DNA from 3 places in the Allobosea sp. UC22_33 genome. Region 2 is predicted to be linked to each of the others. Evidence: predicted binding sites of a transcription regulator. Region 2 holds the regulator's gene; each other region holds the start of a gene.
What was found. Region 2 encodes LexA, which represses DNA repair genes until DNA is damaged. Its sites were predicted from a motif close to TGTTCNNNNTGTGTTCNG; they were not measured.
Positions count from the first base shown of each region.

Region 1: the regulator LexA is predicted to act here: its motif matches at 3,149-3,166, upstream of recA (recombinase RecA).
Region 3: the regulator LexA is predicted to act here: its motif matches at 1,568-1,585, upstream of ACFJGT_RS15445 (ATP-dependent helicase).

Region 1 is NZ_CP170556.1:3,085,507-3,091,925, forward strand. It holds gene flhB (flagellar biosynthesis protein FlhB) at 1-477, shown strand, start outside; gene cckA (cell cycle histidine kinase CckA) at 550-3,054, shown strand; gene recA (recombinase RecA) at 3,250-4,335, shown strand; gene alaS (alanine--tRNA ligase) at 4,717-6,419, shown strand, end outside.
Region 2 is NZ_CP170556.1:2,002,702-2,009,120, forward strand. It holds gene ACFJGT_RS09510 (ComEC/Rec2 family competence protein) at 1-1,262, shown strand, start outside; gene lexA (transcriptional repressor LexA) at 1,256-1,963, opposite strand; gene glp (gephyrin-like molybdotransferase Glp) at 2,044-3,255, opposite strand; gene moaC (cyclic pyranopterin monophosphate synthase MoaC) at 3,255-3,737, opposite strand; gene trpC (indole-3-glycerol phosphate synthase TrpC) at 3,734-4,540, opposite strand; gene trpD (anthranilate phosphoribosyltransferase) at 4,548-5,561, opposite strand; gene ACFJGT_RS09540 (anthranilate synthase component II) at 5,577-6,194, opposite strand; gene ACFJGT_RS09545 (aldo/keto reductase) at 6,272-6,419, opposite strand, start outside.
Region 3 is NZ_CP170556.1:3,188,280-3,194,698, reverse strand. It holds gene ACFJGT_RS15445 (ATP-dependent helicase) at 1-1,553, opposite strand, end outside; gene ACFJGT_RS15440 (alpha/beta hydrolase) at 1,686-2,612, opposite strand; gene ACFJGT_RS15435 (acyl-CoA dehydrogenase family protein) at 2,761-4,404, shown strand; gene msrB (peptide-methionine (R)-S-oxide reductase MsrB) at 4,517-4,945, opposite strand; gene ACFJGT_RS15425 (DUF3419 family protein) at 5,174-6,397, shown strand.

The sequences.
Region 1 (6,419 bases), 1.1 Mb from region 2:
GTGCTTGCCCTCTTCGCCATCATCGCCATCGGCGATTTCGGCTGGCAGCGCTTCTCTTGGTACCAGCGCCAGAAGATGACCAAGCAGGAGATGAAGGACGAGTTCAAGAACTCGGAAGGCAATCCAGAGGTCAAGGCCAAGCTGCGCCAGATCCGTGCCCAGCGCGTGAGCAAGCGCATGATGTCGGCAGTGCCCAAGGCGACCGTGATCATCACCAACCCGACCCATTTCGCCGTCGCGCTGCAATACGAGCCCGGCATGGCGGCTCCGCTCTGCCTCGCCAAGGGTGTCGACACGATCGCCCTGAAGATCCGCGAGGTCGCCGGCGAGCACCGCGTGCCGATCGTCGAAAATCCGCCGCTCGCGCGTGCGCTCTACGCCACGGTCGACATCGACGAAGAAATTCCTGTCGAACACTATCAGGCTGTCGCCGAAGTCATCGGATACGTCTTGCGCCTGAAGGGCCGGCGCGCCTAACTCCGAAACGGATGCGAAGGAAGTTTGGCCGCCCGGTTTCGGCGCGGCCGCAAGGGAACGGACTCCACCGCAATGAGCGGCACCACGGCGACCAACACGATCGATCGCTCGGACAAGCCCGGCCATATCGGGATCATCCTGTTCGTTGCGGCCCTGCTCGTCGGCGCGGCGATCGCGCTCGGCTTCCTCGCCAATGAATGGGCGCAGCCGCTGATCCTCGGCCTGCTCGCCCTGCTCTCGGTCGTCGGCGTCTTCGGCCTCTTCGCCTTCGCCATCGGGCTTGTGCAGTTTTCCGGCCGCGCCGCCCGCAACGACCTGACCAAGGCGATCGTCGACCGCGCCGATGACGGCATCGTGGTGACCGAAAGCGAGAACGAGGTCGTCTATGCCAACGAGGCCTATCTCGCGCTGGCAGGCGCCACCGGCGCCAACGACCTGAAGCCGGTCGGCCGCCTGCTGACCGGCCGCGCCGACGTTTCCGAGGCGATCTACCGGCTTGCCACCGCCGCCCGCGAGCATCGCCGCCTCGTCGAGGAAGTGCGCCTGGAGCCCGCCCTGAACGGGCGCGGCGAGGTCGGCTGGTACCGCGTCCGCGTCTCCCCCGTCCGGCGCGAGGCGACGACCGCGACGCTCTGGTCGGTTTCGGACATCACGCCGGAGCGCGAGCGCCAGGAGAACGCCTTCCAGGAACTCCAGCACGCGATCGATTATCTCGACCATGCGCCCGCCGGCTTCATCTCGATCGATGCCGACGGCGAGGTCTCCTATCTCAACGCCACCCTCTCCGGCTGGCTCGATTTCGACCTCGCCCGCTTCGGCTCCGGCGGCCTGCATCTCGACGATGTCTGCACCTCCTCCGCCGCCGCCCTGATCCAGGCGATCCGCGGCCAGCCCGGCGATGTCCGCGTCGAGGTGCTCGATGTCGACCTGAAGCGCCGCAACGGCGCGCCCCTGCCCGTTCGCCTCCACCATCAGGTCGCCTTCGGCCAGGACGGCCGCGCCGGCCCCTCGCGTACCCTCGTTCTCAACCGCACGGCCGGCGAGGCCGGTTCAGATGGCGGCAGCGATGCCGAAGTCCGCTTCGCCCGCTTCTTCCATTCGACGCCGATGGCGATCGCGACCGTCGACGAGGCCGGCGCCATCTTGCACTCCAACGCGGCCTTCGCCCGCCTGATCCCGGCGGGTCTGCGGCCGCGCACCATCCACGATCTCGTCGCCTCCGGTGCCGGCCTCGACCAGGCGCTGGCTGAGGTCGTCGCCGGCCGCTCGGGCGGTGCCCCGCTCGACCTCGCGCTTGCCGGCGAGGATGGCCGCTCCGCCAAGCTCTACCTCACCCCCGTCGCCAGCACCGAGGGCGGCGATGGCGAGCGCGCCATCGTCTACGCGCTGGAAACCACGGCCGAGCGCAAGCTGCGCGACAACATGGACCAGGCCGGCAAGATGCAGGCGGTGGGACAGCTCGCCGGCGGCATCGCGCACGATTTCAACAACGTGCTGCAGGTCATCATCAACGCCTCCGAGTTCCTGCTGGCGAGCCACCGGCCGACCGACCCGTCCTTCCCGGACATCATGCAGATCAAGCAGAACGCTTACCGCGCCGCGGCGCTGGTACGGCAACTGCTCGCCTTCTCGCGCCGCCAGACCCTGCGTCCGCAGGTGCTGGAACTCGGCGAGGTGCTCTCCGATCTCTCGCTGATGCTGAAGCGCGTCGTCGCCGACAAGGTCACGCTCGACGTCCGCCAGGGCCGCGACCTCTGGCCGGTCAAGGCCGATCTCGGCCAGCTCGAACAGGTCATCGTCAACCTCGCCGTCAACGCCCGCGACGCCATGCCGAACGGCGGCAAGCTCGCGGTGCGGACCCGCAACGTCACCCGCGAGGACTGCGCCTCCTTCGGCCACGAAGCCCTGCCGACCGACGACTATGTGCTGCTGGAAGTCGAGGATACCGGCACCGGCATCCCGCAGGAGCATCTCGACAAGATCTTCGAGCCCTTCTTCACCACCAAGGAGGTCGGCAAGGGCACCGGCCTCGGCCTCTCCATGGTCTACGGCATCGTCAAGCAGACCGGCGGCTATGTCTTCGTCGACTCGACCATCGGCAAGGGCACGGCCTTCCAGATCTTCCTGCCGCGCCATGTGCCGAGCCAGGAGGAGATCGCCGCCGAAGCCGCCGCCAAGGAGGCGCCGAAGAAGCTCGCCGCCGACCATACCGGCGCGGGCGTCATCCTGCTGGTCGAGGACGAGGATGCGGTGCGGGCGCTCAACGCGCGCATGCTCATCTCGCGCGGCTACACCGTCCACGAGGCGGCCTCGGGCGTCGAGGCGCTCGACCTCTTCCTGCAGAACGACGGCAAGATCGACCTCGTCGTCTCCGACGTGGTGATGCCGGAAATGGACGGCCCGACGCTGCTCGGCGAATTGCGCAAGCGCAACCCGAACACCAAGGTCGTCTTCGTCTCCGGCTACGCCGAGGAAGCCTTCCGTAAGAACCTGCCCGAGGGCGAGGAATTCCACTTCCTGCCCAAGCCCTTCACGATGAAGCAGCTCGTCGAGACGGTGAAGGCGGCGATGGGCTGAAACGGGCGGCGCCCGGGCAATTCGGATGCCGTGCTCCGCTGCGCCGACCTGGTTGTGACAACTCCTGACACGCCTCCTGACAGAAACTGACACCGAGAACAAAAAAAGAACTTGCGGGCCAGAACAAAGCGTGACCATCTCCATGTCAAGACGCATTGAGATGTCCCCCTCGCCCTGCCATAAGGAGCCCGAACCGTGAATCAGGCGAATCTCAAACTCGTGGAAGGCTCCTCGATGGACAAGGCTAAGGCGCTGGATGCAGCGCTCTCCCAGATCGAGCGCGCCTTCGGCAAGGGCTCGATCATGCGGCTCGGCAAGAATTCGCCGTCGATCGAGATCGAGACGATTTCGACCGGTTCGCTCGGGCTCGATATTGCGCTCGGTGTCGGCGGCCTGCCCAGGGGCCGCGTCGTCGAGATCTACGGGCCGGAATCCTCGGGCAAGACCACGCTGGCGCTCCACACCATCGCCGAAGCCCAGAAGAAGGGCGGCGTCTGCGCCTTCGTCGATGCCGAGCACGCGCTCGATCCGGTCTATGCCCGCAAGCTCGGCGTCAATCTCGACGACCTCCTGATCTCGCAGCCCGATACCGGCGAGCAGGCGCTGGAGATCACCGACACGCTCGTCCGCTCCGGTGCGATCGACGTGCTCGTGGTCGACTCGGTCGCCGCGCTGACGCCCCGCGCCGAGATCGAGGGCGAGATGGGCGATGTCCAGCCGGGCCTCCAGGCCCGCCTGATGAGCCAGGCCCTGCGCAAGCTCACCGCCTCGATCTCGCGCTCGAACTGCATGGTCATCTTCATCAACCAGATCCGCATGAAGATCGGCGTGATGTACGGCTCGCCCGAGACCACGACCGGCGGCAACGCGCTCAAGTTCTATGCCTCGGTGCGCCTCGACATCCGTCGCGTCTCGACGCTGAAGGAGCGCGACGAGGCGACCGGCAACCAGGTCCGCGTCAAGGTCGTCAAGAACAAGGTCGCGCCGCCCTTCAAGCAGGTCGAGTTCGACATCATGTTCGGCGAGGGCATCTCCAAGGTCGGCGAACTCATCGATCTCGGCGTCAAGGCCGGCATGGTCGAAAAGGCCGGCGCCTGGTTCTCCTTCGACAGTCAGCGCCTCGGCCAGGGCCGCGAGAACGCCAAGACCTTCCTCAAGGCCAACCCGGACCTCGCCGCCAAGATCGAAGCCACGATCCGCCAGAATTCCGGCCTCGTCGCCGACCGGATCCTCGACCAGGCGGACCCGACCGCGGACGATCTGGACGAAGGCGAGGCCTGAGACGACCAACTCCGTCATGCTCGGGCTTGCACCGAGCATCTCAGGCCGAATGAGGCGACCTATCCTGAGGGAGATTCTCGGGTCTGCGCTTCGCTCCGCCCGAGAATGACGTTCCATCAAGCGGGCGGTCTTAGGGCCGCCCGTTTTCGTTTGCCGATAAGGCCTTGCGGGCTGTGCGCTGCATCCCAAGCATTTTCAAGCGAAGTGGCCACCGGTTCGCGTGAAGAAAATGCGACAACCAAAAGACCGGAGCTTTTCCGTGTTTCGCAGAAACGCGGAAAAGCTCCGGCTTTCTGGACAGGCGCCAACCGCCTGACTAGAACCGGTTCTTCCTGCCGGGCGCGCCCGGCTTCCTGCCCAAGATCAGAGCGCAAGACAGCGATGAGCGGCGTCAACGATATCCGGTCGACCTTCCTCGACTACTTCAAGTCCCAGGGCCACGAGATCGTGCCGTCGAGCCCGCTCGTGCCGCGCAACGACCCGACGCTGATGTTCGCCAATTCGGGCATGGTGCAGTTCAAGAACGTCTTCACCGGCCAGGAGAGGCGCCCCTATTCGCGCGCCACCACCGCCCAGAAATGCGTCCGCGCCGGCGGCAAGCACAACGACCTCGACAATGTCGGCTACACCGCCCGCCACCACACCTTCTTCGAGATGCTGGGGAATTTCTCCTTCGGCGATTATTTCAAGGAACAGGCGATCCACCACGCCTGGACGCTGGTCACGCGCGAATTCGGCCTGCCCAAGGACAAGCTGACGGTCACCGTCTATTCCGAGGACGACGAGGCGCATGCGCTCTGGAAGAAGATCGCCGGCCTGACCGACGACAAGATCATCCGCATCCCCACCTCGGACAATTTCTGGCGCATGGGCGATACCGGCCCCTGCGGCCCCTGCTCCGAGATCTTCTACGATCATGGCGACCATATCTGGGGCGGCCCGCCCGGCTCGGCCGAGCAGGACGGCGACCGCTTCATCGAGATCTGGAACCTCGTGTTCATGCAGTACGAGGAAGCGGCCGGCGGCATCCGCACCGACCTGCCCCGCCCCTCGATCGATACCGGCATGGGGCTGGAGCGCATCGCGGCCGTGCTTCAGGGCACGCATGACAACTACAATATCGACCTGTTCCGCGCCCTGATCATGGCCATCGCGGACCTGACCTCGGTCGACCCGGACGGGCCGATGAAGGCGAGCCATCGCGTCATCGCCGACCATCTGCGCTGCGCGTCCTTCCTGATCGCCGACGGCGTGCTGCCGTCGAACGAAGGCCGCGGCTATGTGCTGCGCCGGATCATGCGCCGCGGCATGCGCCATGCGCAGCTTCTGGGTGCCAAGGAGCCGCTGCTCTACAAGCTCGTGCCGGCGCTGACCCGCGAGATGGGCCGCGCCTATCCCGAATTGCTGCGTGCCGAGGCCCTGATTACCGAGACGCTGAAGCTGGAGGAAACCCGCTTCCGCACCACGCTGGCACGCGGCCTCACCCTGCTCGACGACGCCTCGAAGGACCTGACCGCCGGCCAGAGCCTCAAGGGCGACGTCGCCTTCACGCTCTACGACACCTACGGCTTCCCGCTCGATCTCACGCAGGATGCGCTGCGCGCCCGCGAGATCACCGTGGATACCGAGGGCTTCGACGCCGCCATGCAGCAGCAGAAGGCCAAGGCGCGCGCCGCCTGGTCCGGCTCCGGCGAGGCTGCGACCGAAACGCTCTGGTTCCCGCTGCGCGACAAGGTCGGCGCCACCGAGTTCCTCGGCTACGACACCGAGACCGCCGAGGGCGTGGTCACCGCGCTGATCCGCGACAATGCCGAGGTGCAGTCGCTGAAGGCTGGCGAGAGCGGCTTCATGCTGGTCAACCAGACGCCGTTCTATGGCGAGTCCGGCGGCCAGGTCGGCGATGCCGGCGTGGTCAAGGCGCCGGGCGTTGTCGTCGAGGTCTCCGACGTCCAGAAGAAGCTCGGCGATGTCTTCGCCCATAGCGTCACGGTCAAGGAAGGCGAATTGAAGCTCGGCGCCGCCGTCGAGCTCGTCGTCGACCACGAGCGCCGCACCGCGATCCGCGCCAACCACTCGGCGACGCA
Region 2 (6,419 bases):
CCGCCATGATCGGCGCGACAGGCTATTGCATCTTCTCGGGCAGCGATGTCGCGACGGAGCGCTCGCTGATCATGACGCTGGTCATGCTCGGCGCGATCCTGGTCGATCGCGCCGCGCTCAGCATGCGCAATCTCGCGCTCGCCGCCATCATCGTGCTGCTGCGCGAGCCGGAGGCGCTGCTCGGGCCGAGTTTCCAGATGTCCTTCGGCGCAGTCGCTGCCTTGATCGCCTTCGCCGAGCGCTGGGAGAGGCGAGACCGCAGCGAGCCGCCGTCGGCATTGCCCTGGCCGCTCGGGCCGATCTGGACGGCGGCGCTCGGCATCCTCGTCACCACGATGCTGGCGACGGCCGCGACCGCGCCATTCGGCGCCTACCACTTCCAGATCTTCAATCCGTTCGGCCTGCTCGGCAACGCCATGGCGCTGCCCTTCGTCTCGCTCTTCGTGATGCCGGCGGCGGTGTTCGGCGTGCTCGCCTACCCGTTCGGGCTGGACTGGCCCGCCTGGGCCTTGATGGGGCTGGCCTCCGACGTCGTACTGAAGGTCGCGCACTGGGTTGCGACCATCGACCACTCCACCGTGACGGTCGCGGCCTTCGGCTCAGGCGTGCTGGGCTGCTTCGCGGTGACCTTGCTCTGGCTGACGCTCTGGACCACGGCCTGGCGCTGGCTGGCCGTCTTGCCCTTGATCGGCGGCGTGGCCATTGCCGGCAAGCCGGAGCGACCGGAAATCCTGATCGAGCGCGACGGCTCGGGGCTGGCGGTACGCGGCCCGGACGGGCGCCTCGTTGTGGCGGGCAAGCCCAGCCGTTTCGTCCTGCAGCAATGGCTCGCCGCCGATGGCGACAGCCGCTCGCCCGATGATCCGACATTGCGCACCGGCATCGCCTGCGACCGGCTGGCTTGCGTCGCGCAGACCGCCGACAAGCGCACGGTCTCCTATACGCGAGAGCGCCTGGCCATCATCGAGGATTGCCAGCGGGCCGATCTCGTCGTTACCGCCATCCCCTGGAGCGGGGCCTGCAAGGCCCGGCTCGTCGAGCGCATGGCGCTCACGCGCGACGGCGCAACCTCGCTCTACCGCACGGCATCGGGCTGGAGCAGCCATGTCTCCGAGCCGAACGCGGCCGACCGCCCGTGGACCCGCCGGCGCGAACGCCGTCCGGCCGAGCCAACGACGCGCCCCGCCAATCAGCCTGCCATCGCGCCGCCGGCACCGGCCGTCGATACCGAAGCCGAGGCCGATACCGAGCGCCTTCAGTAACGCCGCATCAGGTTGACGAGGCGCCCCTGGATCTTGACCCGGTCCGGGCCGAGCACGCGGGTCTCGTAGGCCGGGTTCGCGGCCTCGAGCGCGATCGAGGAGCCGCGCTTGCGCAGGCGCTTCAAGGTCGCTTCCTCGTCGTCGATCAGCGCCACGACGATATCGCCGGTATTGGCGGTGTCCTGTTTGCGGATGACGACGGTGTCGCCGTCGAGAATGCCGGCCTCGACCATCGAATCGCCGCGCACTTCCAGTGCGTAATGCTCGCCGGAGCCGAGCATGTCCGGCGGCAGCGAGACGGTATGACTGCGGCTCTGGATCGCCGCGATCGGCGTGCCCGCCGCGATCCGGCCCATGACCGGAATGGCGATGGAATGCCGGTTGTCATCCTCGACAGGGCGCGGCTTGGCGACGCTCGGCTGTGAGCCGAGGCCGCCCTGGACGATGGCCGGGCTGAAACGGGGGCGAGCCTGCGGCGCGCCGAGCCCGTCCGGCATCTTGATGACCTCGAGCGCGCGTGCCCGGTTCGGCAGGCGGCGGATGAAGCCGCGCTCTTCCAGCGCCATGATCAGGCGGTGAATGCCGGATTTCGAGCGCAGGTCGAGCGCGTCCTTCATCTCGTCGAAAGAGGGCGGCACGCCACTTTCGCGCAAGCGTTCCTGAATGAAGCGCAGGAGTTCATGTTGCTTGCGTGTCAGCATGGTCGCCGCCAGCCCCTCAATGCGCAGATTCGAAACAAAGCACGAACACCATACGCGTTCTGCTTGTGTTCCGCAAGCCGCTACCGCAAGGGCAGGATCCGGCAGGGGGCGCCCTTCCTGGCCGGAGCGGCATGGGCCGGGCGGATCGTCAGGGCCTGCGCCCGGGCCAATGTGCCGAGCATCGAGGAATCCTGGCGATCGAAGGGTGTCGCCACCCAGCCTTCCGGCGTCAGCGCCAGCTCCGAACGCAGATAGTCCTCGCGCTCGTCATTGCCGGGCATGTCGCGGCCGAGAATGGCGGGGACGCTGCGGTCGCGATCGGCCTCAGTGATGCCGAGCAGCGCCTCGATCAAGGGCAGCACGAAGAGATGGCCGCAGACGATCGAGGACACCGGATTACCGGGTAAGCCTACCACGACCATGCGGCCGAGCCGCCCGGTCATCATCGGCTTGCCCGGCCGCATCGCGATCTTCCAGAAGCCGAGCGCCATGCCGGCCCGCGTCAGGGCTTCCTGCACGAGGTCATGCGCGCCGACCGAGGCGCCGCCCAGCGTGATCAGCACATCGGCATCGGCGGCGCGGGCTTGTTCGATTTTCGCAGCAAGGTCGGCATGGTCGTCGCGAGCGATGCCGAGATCGAGCACGGTGCCGCCGGCTTTCTCGACCAGAGCGGCGAGCGAGAACGAATTCGAGGCGACGATCTGGTCGCGGCCGACGGGCTCGCCCGGCGCCACCAGCTCGTCGCCGGTGGCGAGGATCGCGACGCGCGGCTTGCGCCGGACGGGCAGGTTCGGATGCCCCATCGCGGCGGCAAGCCCGAGCGCTGCGCTGTCGAGCACGCGCCCGGCTTGCAGCAGCACGTCGCCTTCGTGGAAATCGAGCCCGGCGGCACGCAGGAACTTGCCCTTGGCCGGCGGCACACGCACGCGGATCACAGGGCTGCCGACACCGTCCGCATCTTCCTGCATCAGGATCGTGTCGGCGCCCTCCGGCATCGGCGCGCCCGTGAAGATGCGCACCGCCTGTCCCGGCCCGACCGTGCCTTCATAGGCCCGGCCGGCGGCGGATTCGCCGATGACTGTCAGCGAGACGCCTTCCGCCATCTCGTCGCCACGCACGGCATAGCCGTCCATGGCCGAGTTCGCGAAGGGCGGATGCGTGCGCAGCGCCTTGACCTCATTGGCCAGCACCCGCCAGGCGCATTGCGCCAGCGGCTGGGTTTCCGCCCCGGTCGGCCCCGGAATGCTGTCGAGCAGCGCCTTGCGCGCGACGGGGACCGGGGTGAGCGCCATCAGACCTGCTTAGCCTCGTAATCGCCGGACTGGCCGCCGGACTTGTGCAGCAGGCGGATGTTCTCGATCCGCATCGCCCGGTCGACGGCCTTGACCATGTCATAGACCGTCAGACAGGCGACCGAGACGGCGGTCAGCGCTTCCATCTCGACCCCGGTCTGGCCTTTCATCTTGACCTCGGCGCGCACGCGCACGCCCGGCAAGGCCTCGTCGATCTCCAGGTCGACGGCGATCTTGCTCAGCAGCAGCGGGTGGCAGAGCGGGATCAGTTCATGCGTGCGCTTCGCCGCCATGATGCCGGCGAGGCGCGCGGTGCCGAGCACGTCGCCCTTCTTGGCATTGCCCTCGCGCACGATCGCGATCGTCTCCGGCGCCATCACCACTTGGCCTTCGGCGATTGCCATGCGGGTCGTCTCGGCCTTGTCGCCGACATCGACCATATGCGCCTGGCCTTGGGCGTCGAGATGGCTGAGCTTGCTCACGCCGCGACGGCCTTGCCCGTGAGCAGCGCCTGCGTCGCGGCGGTGACGTCGGCCTGCCGCATTAGGCTTTCGCCGACGAGGAAGCTGTTGACGCCGATCGTGTTGAGTCGGGCGATGTCGGCATGGGTGAAGATGCCGCTCTCGCTGATCACGATCCGGTCAGCCGGTACGCGCGGCGCCAGCCGCTCGGTCACCGCGAGATCGACATTGAAGCTGCGCAGGTCGCGGTTGTTGATGCCGAGCAGGCGGCTTTCGAGCTTGAGCGCCCGGTCGAGCTCGGCATCGTCATGGACCTCGACGAGCACGTCCATGCCGAGCTCTTGCGCGGTCTCGTTCAGCGCCCTGGCGGTAGCGTCGTCGACGCCGGCCATGATGATCAGGATGCAGTCGGCGCCCCAGGCGCGGGCCTCGTAGACCTGATAGGGCTCGTAGAGGAAATCCTTGCGCAGCGCCGGCAGGCCGGCGGCCTCGCGCGCCTGCGTCAGGAAGTCCGGCTGGCCCTGGAAGGAGGGCGCGTCGGTCAGGACGGAGAGACAGGCCGCGCCGCCGGCCGCATAGGCGCGGGCGAGCGAGGGCGGGTCGAAATCGGCGCGGATCAGGCCCTTGGAGGGGCTCGCCTTCTTGATTTCGGCGATCAGCGCGGGTGAGCCCTGTGCGAGCTTGCTGGCAAGCGCATCGGCAAAGCCGCGCGGCTTGGAAGCCGCGTGGGCCCGGCGTTCGATTTCGGCCTGCGGCACCGCGGCTTTCGCAGCCGCGATCTCCCGCCGCTTATAGGCTTCGATCTTCGCGAGGATATCGGTCATGCCGGCCTCACGCGTTCGAGGCTTTGACGAGCGCGGCGAGCGTCGCCCTGGCCTTGCCCGAATCGAGCGCGGCCGTCGCCTGGGCGAAGCCGTCCTTCAGATCCCCGGCCTTGCCGGCGATGAGCAGCGCCGCAGCCGCATTGAAGGCGGCGATATCGCGGAATCCGGTCTTCTCTCCGGCGAGCGCGGCGTTCAGCGCCGCCGCATTCTCTTCCGGCGTGCCGCCGCGCAGCACCTCGGGCTTGGCCGGCTCGAGACCGACATCGGCCGGGCTGATCGAGAAGCTTTCGATCTTGCCGTTCTCCAGCGAGACGACGCGGGTTGGGCCGGTGGTGGTGATTTCGTCGAGCCCGTCGGAGCCATGCACGGCCCAGACACGGGTCGAGCCGAAGGAGGCGAGCACCTTGACCATCGGCTCCAGCCAGGTCTCGGAGAAGGCGCCGATCAGCTGGCGCTTGGCCCCGGCCGGGTTGGAGAGCGGGCCGAGCAGGTTGAAGATCGTGCGCGTGCCGAGCTCGGTGCGCACCGGCGCGACATGGCGCATCGAGGCGTGATGCGTCGGCGCGAACATGAAGCCGACACCGGCCTCGCGGATGCAATGCTCGGTCGCAGCAGGATCGAGCCCGACCTTGACGCCGAGCGCGGTCAGAACGTCGGCCGCGCCGGAGCGCGAGGACGCCGCGCGGTTGCCGTGCTTGGCGACCGGCACGCCGCAAGCCGCAGTGATGATCGAGGCCAGCGTCGAGACATTGTAGGAGCCGGAGGAATCGCCGCCGGTGCCGACGATGTCGATCGCCTCGGCCGGCGCCTTCACCGGCAGCATCTTGCCGCGCATGGCGCCGACGGCGCCGGCGATCTCGTCGATCGTCTCGCCGCGCACGCGCAGCGCCATCAGGAAGGCGGCCGATTGAGCGTTCGTCACTTCGCCCGAAAGGATGGTGTCGAAGGCGTCGCGCGCTTCCTCGCGGGAGAGCGTCGCGCCGGTCGCGACCTTGGCGATGAAGGGTTTGAAATCGTCCATGGGAACTCTGCGGAATCAGGCTGAAAGGGTCAGGGCGGAGGCTTCGCGTTCGCTCTGCCATCGCTCCGCGAGGTCGAGGAAATTCCGCAGGATCGTCGCGCCATGCTCGGAGGCGATGCTCTCCGGATGGAACTGGACGCCGTGGACCGGCAGCTCCCGATGCGAGAGCGCCATGATCAGGCCGTCATCGCTCTCGGCCTCGATGTCAAAGACAGCGGGGCAGGAGGCGCGCTCGACCACGAGCGAGTGATAGCGCGTCGCCTGCAACGGCCCGTTGATGCCGCGGAACAGGCCACGCGCCTTGTGGCGGATCGGCGAGACCTTGCCATGCATGGGAAGGGGCGCGCGCACGACCTGCCCGCCGAAGGCCTGGCCCATCGCCTGCAGGCCGAGGCAGACGCCGAAGATCGGCTTCTTGCCCGCGCCTTCGCGGATCAGGTCGAGGCAGATTCCGGCCTCGTTCGGCGTGCAGGGGCCGGGCGAGAGAACGATCGCGTCGTGATCGCCGGCGAGCGCTGCCTCGACGGTGAGCGCATCGTTACGCCAGACATCGACCTCGGCGCCCAGCCCACCGATGAGATGGACCAGGTTCCAGGTGAAGCTGTCGTAGTTGTCGATCAACAGAACGCGCATGGCCGAACCCGTGAATGCGGGTTGAGGTCATGCACGTTCGGGGGCGGGGTGGTCAAGTTTCGCGCGGGCTGCGCGGATCAGACCACCGGCGGATTCAACCGCGCGAAACCGGCCTGCCGCCGATAGGGGAAATACGGATAGGGCGCGGTGCGGACGCTTGCGGCGTCGAGGCGCGCGACCTGCTCGGCCGTCAGGTTCCAGCCGACCGCGCCGAGATTGTCGCGC
Region 3 (6,419 bases), 1.2 Mb from region 2:
TCGGTATAGCCGGACTCTTCCAGCACCAGCTCGGCGAGCTCGCCCTGCGGCATGTGCTCGGCGCGGGCGGACCAGCGGCCGAAGGCATCGACCAGCTCGCGGAGCGCCGTGCGCGCCTTGGGCTTCAATTCGTCGCTCTCGACGGCGGCACGGGCCGACTGCATCAGCGAGAAGCCGGTGGCGCGGGCATGGTTGTGCAGGAGCTGGACGGTCGCGTCGCCGAGGCCGCGCTTGGGCACGTTGACGATGCGCTCGAAGGCGAGATCGTCGGTCGGCGACACCACGCAGCGCAGATAGGCCAGCGCGTCGCGGATTTCGGCGCGTTCATAGAAGCGCGGGCCGCCGATGACGCGATAGGGCACGCCGGCCTGGACGAAGCGCTCCTCGATCTCGCGCATCTGGGCGGAGATGCGCACGAGCACCGCGACCTCGGCGAGGTTGTGCTTCTTCGATTGCATCGCCTCGATCTCGTCGGAGATCAGGCGGGCCTCTTCCTGGCTGTCCCAGGCGCCGGTGATGGTGACCTTCTCGCCGAGTGCGTCCTCGGTGCGCAAGGTCTTGCCGAGGCGCCCCTCGTTGCGGGCGATCAGCTTGGAGGCGGTGGCGAGGATATGGCCGGTCGAGCGGTAGTTGCGCTCCAGCCGGATTACGGTTGCGCCGGGAAAATCGTGCTCGAAGCGCAGGATGTTGTCGACCTCGGCGCCGCGCCAGCCATAGATCGACTGGTCGTCGTCGCCGACGCAGCAGATGTTGCGACGGCCCTGGGCGAGAAGCCTCAGCCAGAGATACTGCGCCGTGTTGGTGTCCTGGTACTCGTCGACCAGGATGTAGCGGAAGCGGTCGTGATAGGTCTGGAGCACGTCCGGATAGTCGCGGAACAGCGTCAGGCAATGCAGCAGCAGATCGCCGAAATCGACGGCGTTCAGAGCCTTGAGCCGCTCCTGATAGGCGGCATAGAGCTTGCCGCCCTTGCCGTTGGCGAAGACGGCGGCCTCGCCGGCGGGAACGTCCTTGGGGGAGAGGCCGCGGTTCTTCCAGCTATCGATGAAGCCCGCCAGCATCCGGCCGGGCCAGCGCTTCTCGTCGATGCCCTCGGCCTGGATAACCTGCTTCATCAGGCGGATCTGGTCGTCGGTGTCGAGGATGGTGAAATCGCTGCGCAGGTCGAGCAATTCGGCGTGGCGGCGCAGGAGCTTGGCCGAGATCGAGTGGAAGGTGCCGAGCCATGGCATGCCCTCGGCGACCGGGCCGACGAGATGAGCGACGCGCTCCTTCATCTCGCGCGCCGCCTTGTTGGTGAAGGTGACGGCGAGGATCTGGGAAGGGTAGGCGCGGCTGGTCGAGATCAGATGGCCGATGCGGGTGGTGAGCACGCGGGTCTTGCCGGTGCCGGCTCCGGCCAGCACCAGGACTGGGCCGTCCGTCGCCTCGACCGCCTGGCGCTGCTCCGGGTTGAGACCCGCGAGATAGCCGGCCGCCGGCTGCGCGGCAGCGCGCGCGGCGAGCCCGCCGGGGCGGGGCGGAGGAGCGGAAAAGGGGTCTGCGTCGGACAAGGGTGTGCGCTGCTCGTGCGTGATTCGTTCTCCGGCGAATATAGGGCGTCGCTGTCAGGATTGCGCCCTGCCGGAGCGATCATTTTACAGCCCGTTCCACAGGGAGGTGGCAGCATCCTCCCGCTTGCCGGGTCAGCGCGCCGGCAGCAGGTATTTCAGGCCCTGCGTGAAGCCGCGCGGCGCGACGGTGAGGTGATCCTCATCGTCGAGGACGACCGACTTCAGATTCAAGCTCGGGTATTTCCGGCCGCGCAATGCCGTCTCCAGCGCCCGGTTGTCGGCGACCATGTCGACCGTCTGGCTGTAGCGCCGGTCGCCTTTGCGCAGTGCCTCATGGGCGCCGACATAGAGATAGATCTTGGCTTTCAGGTCGCTGTTCCGGGCGGCGTAGCGTGTCTCCAGTTCCAGAGTGTGGCGCTTGTCGTACCAGAGCGAAGGGCTGCCGAGGATATAGCCGCTGAATAGGTTGGGCTCGGTGAACAGGATCTGCGCGCCCAGCAGGGAGCCGTAGGAGTGGCCGAGAAAGAGCGCTCTGGCGGGATCGGTCCGATAGCGGGCGGTGATGAACGGCTTCACCTGATCGCGCAGGTAGGTCTGGTAGGCCGGTCCCTCGCCGTGAACCGCGCCGGCCGGCGCCGAGCTCGGCCCGTTCGGCGTGGGGGTGTAGTCGCGCCGGCGGCTGACCGCGCCATCCTCGCCCTTGGCATAGGATAGCCCGACCAGGATGAACTCCTCCACCTTGGGACCATCGAGGTTCAGGCGGCGATTGATCTGGCGGATGATCGGGAAGGCGTAGTCGGCGTCGGTGACGTAGAGCACGGGGTAACGTCGCTGCGGCTCCTTCGCATAGGAGGGCGGCAAGGCGACGAAAACCTGATAGCCGCGGCGCGAGACCGGATCGGGCACATCCCAGACCTCGCTGTCGGGGATCTGGTACGGGCGGCCTTCGCCCGGCTGAACCTTCGGAACGGCTTGAATCTGGGCGTGCGCAGGAGCGACGGAGACACTGAGGCCGGCGATGAGGGCAATCAGCAGGGCATTCGGAAGGCGTTGCAGCACGGGGATCTCCGTCGTCACGCGCCGATCGCAGCGCGCGGGGCGAGGTGAGGCAGGAACTCGGGCAGCAATCGGGCGGATTCGCAATCGGCGGATGCCGGCATAGTCTGGTGGTTAACGGCAGAGCGGTTCGCTGATCGGAGGGAAGGCCATGGCTCAGATGTCGCACGCCGATCAGGTGACCAATCAGGTGCCGGTGCTGGCCGGTTATGACGCCTTCGCCGCCGATCCGGTGCTGCCGGATATCGTCTCGGCCTTCGGCGCCGACTGGGCGCGCGAGCGCCTGCATGAGGCGGGGCGGACGGTCGGTTCGGCGCGGGTGCAGGAGCTGGCCTGGCTCGCCAATCGTTACACGCCGGAACTCCGGGCCTTCGATCGCTTCGGCAACCGGATCGACGAGATCGCCTTCCACCCGGCCTGGCACGAGCTGATGGGGCTCGCCATCGGGCAGGAGACGCATGCGCTGGCCTGGAACCGGCCGGAGCCCGGTGCGCAAGTGGCGCGGGCTGCCTTGCAATATCTCTGGTACGGCGCCGAGAGCGGCATCTGCTGCCCGATCAGCATGACCTATGCCGCCGTGCCGGTGCTGCAGCAGGATGCGGGGCTGTGGGCGCAGTGGGGGGCGCTCGTCACGTCGAACCGCTACGATACGCGGCAGGGGGCGGCGCATCTGAAGACGGGCGCGACCGTCGGCACGGCGATGACGGAGACGCAGGGCGGTTCGGATCTGCGCCAGACGCAAACCGTGGCCGAGGACAATCGTGACGGCACTTTCTCGCTGCATGGGCGGAAGTGGTTCTTCTCGGTGCCGCATTCCGACGTGTTCCTGACGCTGGCGCGGACGGGCGAGGGCATCTCCTGCTTCGTCGTGCCCGGCTGGCTGCCGGATGGTGCCCGCAACGGCGTGGCGATCCAACGCTTGAAGGACAAGGTCGGCAACCGCTCGAACGCTTCTTCCGAGGTCGAGTTCAGGGGCGCGATCGGTCATCTGATCGGCGAGCCCGGCCGCGGCATCCGAACCGGGCTGTCGATGAACCATAATTCGCGGCTCGATATCGCGGCGGCATCCTCCGGGCTGATGCGGATGGCGGTGTCGCTGGCGGCGCATCACGCGCAGCATCGCCGCGCCTTCCAGAAGGCGCTGATCGACCAGCCGATCATGCAGAACGTGCTGGCCGATATCGCGATCGAGGCGGAGGCCGCGGCCTGGCTCGCCTTCCGGCTGTTCGCGGCGCTCGACCGGCAGGATGAGTCTGCGAGCGAGCGCCTGCTGGCGCGGGTCGGGGCGCCGATCGCGAAATACTGGATCACGCGGCGCGCGCCTGCGGTCGTCACCGAGGCGCTGGAATGCCATGGCGGCAACGGCTTCATCGAGGAGAACCCGATGGCGCGGCTCTATCGGGAGGCGCCGCTCAACGCGATCTGGGAGGGCTCGGGCAATGTCATCTGCCTCGACGTGCTGCGTTCGCTGGCGCGCGAGGAAGGAGCGGTCGACGTGCTACGGGCAGAGCTGATGGCGGCTGCGGGCGCGGACCGGCGCTACGATGCGGCGCTGAAACGGCTGGAGGGTGCGTTGCCGGAGATGATGCGCAACGAGGGGCAGGCGCGCCGGTTGACGGAGAGGCTGGCGTTGATGCTGCAGGGCTCGTTGCTGCTGCGGCATGCGCCGGCCGCAGTGGCGGATGCCTTCATCGCGACGCGGCTGGGCGACGGCTGGTCGGGGCAATTCGGGGATTTGCCGCTGAGTGTCGATGCTGCGGCGCTGGCGCGGCGGGCGGTGCCGGCGGTTTCATAGAGCGCTGTCGTCATGCTCGCCCTTGTGGCGAGCATCAACGTCTTGAACGCGACCTTCGATGGATGAAGACGTGGATGGTCGGGACAAGCCCGACCATGACAGTGTGGCTTCGCTAGGCTTCAGGCTCGAACGTCATCGCCTCGCCATTGATGCAGTAGCGCAGGCCGGTCGGCGGCGGGCCGTCCGGGAAGACGTGGCCGAGATGGCCGCCGCAATTGGCGCAGTGCACCTCGACGCGGAGCATGCCGTAGCTGCGGTCTTCGGTGGTGCCGACCGAGCCTTCCAAAGGCTGGTCGAAGCTCGGCCAGCCGGTGCCGCTCTCGAATTTCTTGCCGGACTTGAACAGCTTCTGGCCGCAGCCAGCGCAGGAAAAGGTGCCGGCGCGCTTCTCGTAGTTGAGCGCACAGGACCCGGCGCGCTCGGTGCCGTGGCCGCGCAGGATGCGATATTGCTCCGGCGTCAGCCGCGCGCGCCATTCGGCGTCGGTGAGCTGGAAGGGGAAGGACTCGTCCTGCTTCTTCTCGGCTCCGAACATGCTCATCAGACCCATTGCGATCTCCTTCCTGGCGGGAGCGCCTCATCGGTTTTCGTGCCGCCAATATGGGGCTTTGCGCGCCGGATTTCAGCCCCACCCGGCGCTCCCGCTTTCACGAAGCCGTGCCGGCCGTCACCGGACCGTCACGCGACTCCTCTAGCAGCCCGGCCACCCGCACAGGGAGGAAAACCGGTGACGCAACAGGCGACCCAAACGGCACGCGCGGCCCGCCGCATGACGAGCTCGGGCCTGGGACAGGCCGTCCGGCGCAGCAAGACACTCTCGAAGGCCGGCATGCTGGAATGGCTGTTCGCCCGCGCCTTCTCGGGGCTGGTCTATCCGCAGATCTGGGAGGACCCGGTCGTCGACATGGCGGCGCTGCAGCTCAAGGCCGGCGACCATGTCGTGGCGATCGCGTCCGGCTCCTGCAACATCCTGTCCTATCTGACGGCGGCGTCGATCAGGGTCAGCGCGGTCGATCTCAACGCCACCCATATCGCGCTCGGCAAGCTCAAGCTCGCGGCACTGGCGCGAATGGAGCGGCAGGAGGATTTCCTGCGCTTCTTCGGCCGGGCGAAGGATCGCGCCAATGTCGCGCTCTACGATCGCGAGATCGCGGGTCATCTCGACGCCGTCTCGCGCGGCTACTGGGAGGGGCGGGGGCTGAACGGGCAACGCCGGATTAATCTCTTCGCCAAGGGGTTTCATCGCTACGGCCTGCTCGGGCGCTTCATCGGCACCGGCCATGTGCTGGCGCGATTGCTCGGCGGCAATCCCAAGGCGATGCTGGCGGCGCGCGATCTCGCAGAGCAGCGGGCGCTCTACGACAAGCATCTCGCGCCGGTCTTCGAGCGCAGGCTGGTGCGCTGGCTGGTGCGTCAGCCGGCCTCGCTCTACGGGCTCGGCATTCCGCCGGCGCAGTACAAGGCGCTGGCCGCCGATGGCGAGGACGGCATTCTCGGCGCGCTGAAGCTCCGGCTGGAGCGCCTGGCCTGCGATTTCGACCTGAAGGACAATTACTTCGCCCAGCAGGCCTTCGGGCGGCGCTATGGCTACGGGCCGGATGCGGCGTTCCCGCCCTATCTCCAGCCACGGCATTTCGCGGTGGTGAAGGAGCGGGCTGCCGGCGTGTCCTATCGCCAGAGCGCGGTCACGGCCTTCCTGGAAGACCAGCCGGCCGAGAGCTGCGACGCCTATGTGCTGCTCGATGCGCAGGACTGGATGAACGATGCCGATCTGACGGCACTGTGGTCGCAGATCACGCGGACGGCCCGGCCGGGCGCGCGGGTGATCTTCCGCACCGCCGCCGACGAGCGTCTGCTGCCTGGCCGGATCCCCGCTGCGATCCTCGATCAATGGTATTACGAGGAAGAGCGCAGCCGCGAGCTTTGCCGGCAGGACCGCTCGGCGATCTATGGCGGCTTCCACCTCTATGTGCTCAAGGGGCAGACGCGGTGAGTGCGGCGGAGGCGTCGGCCGG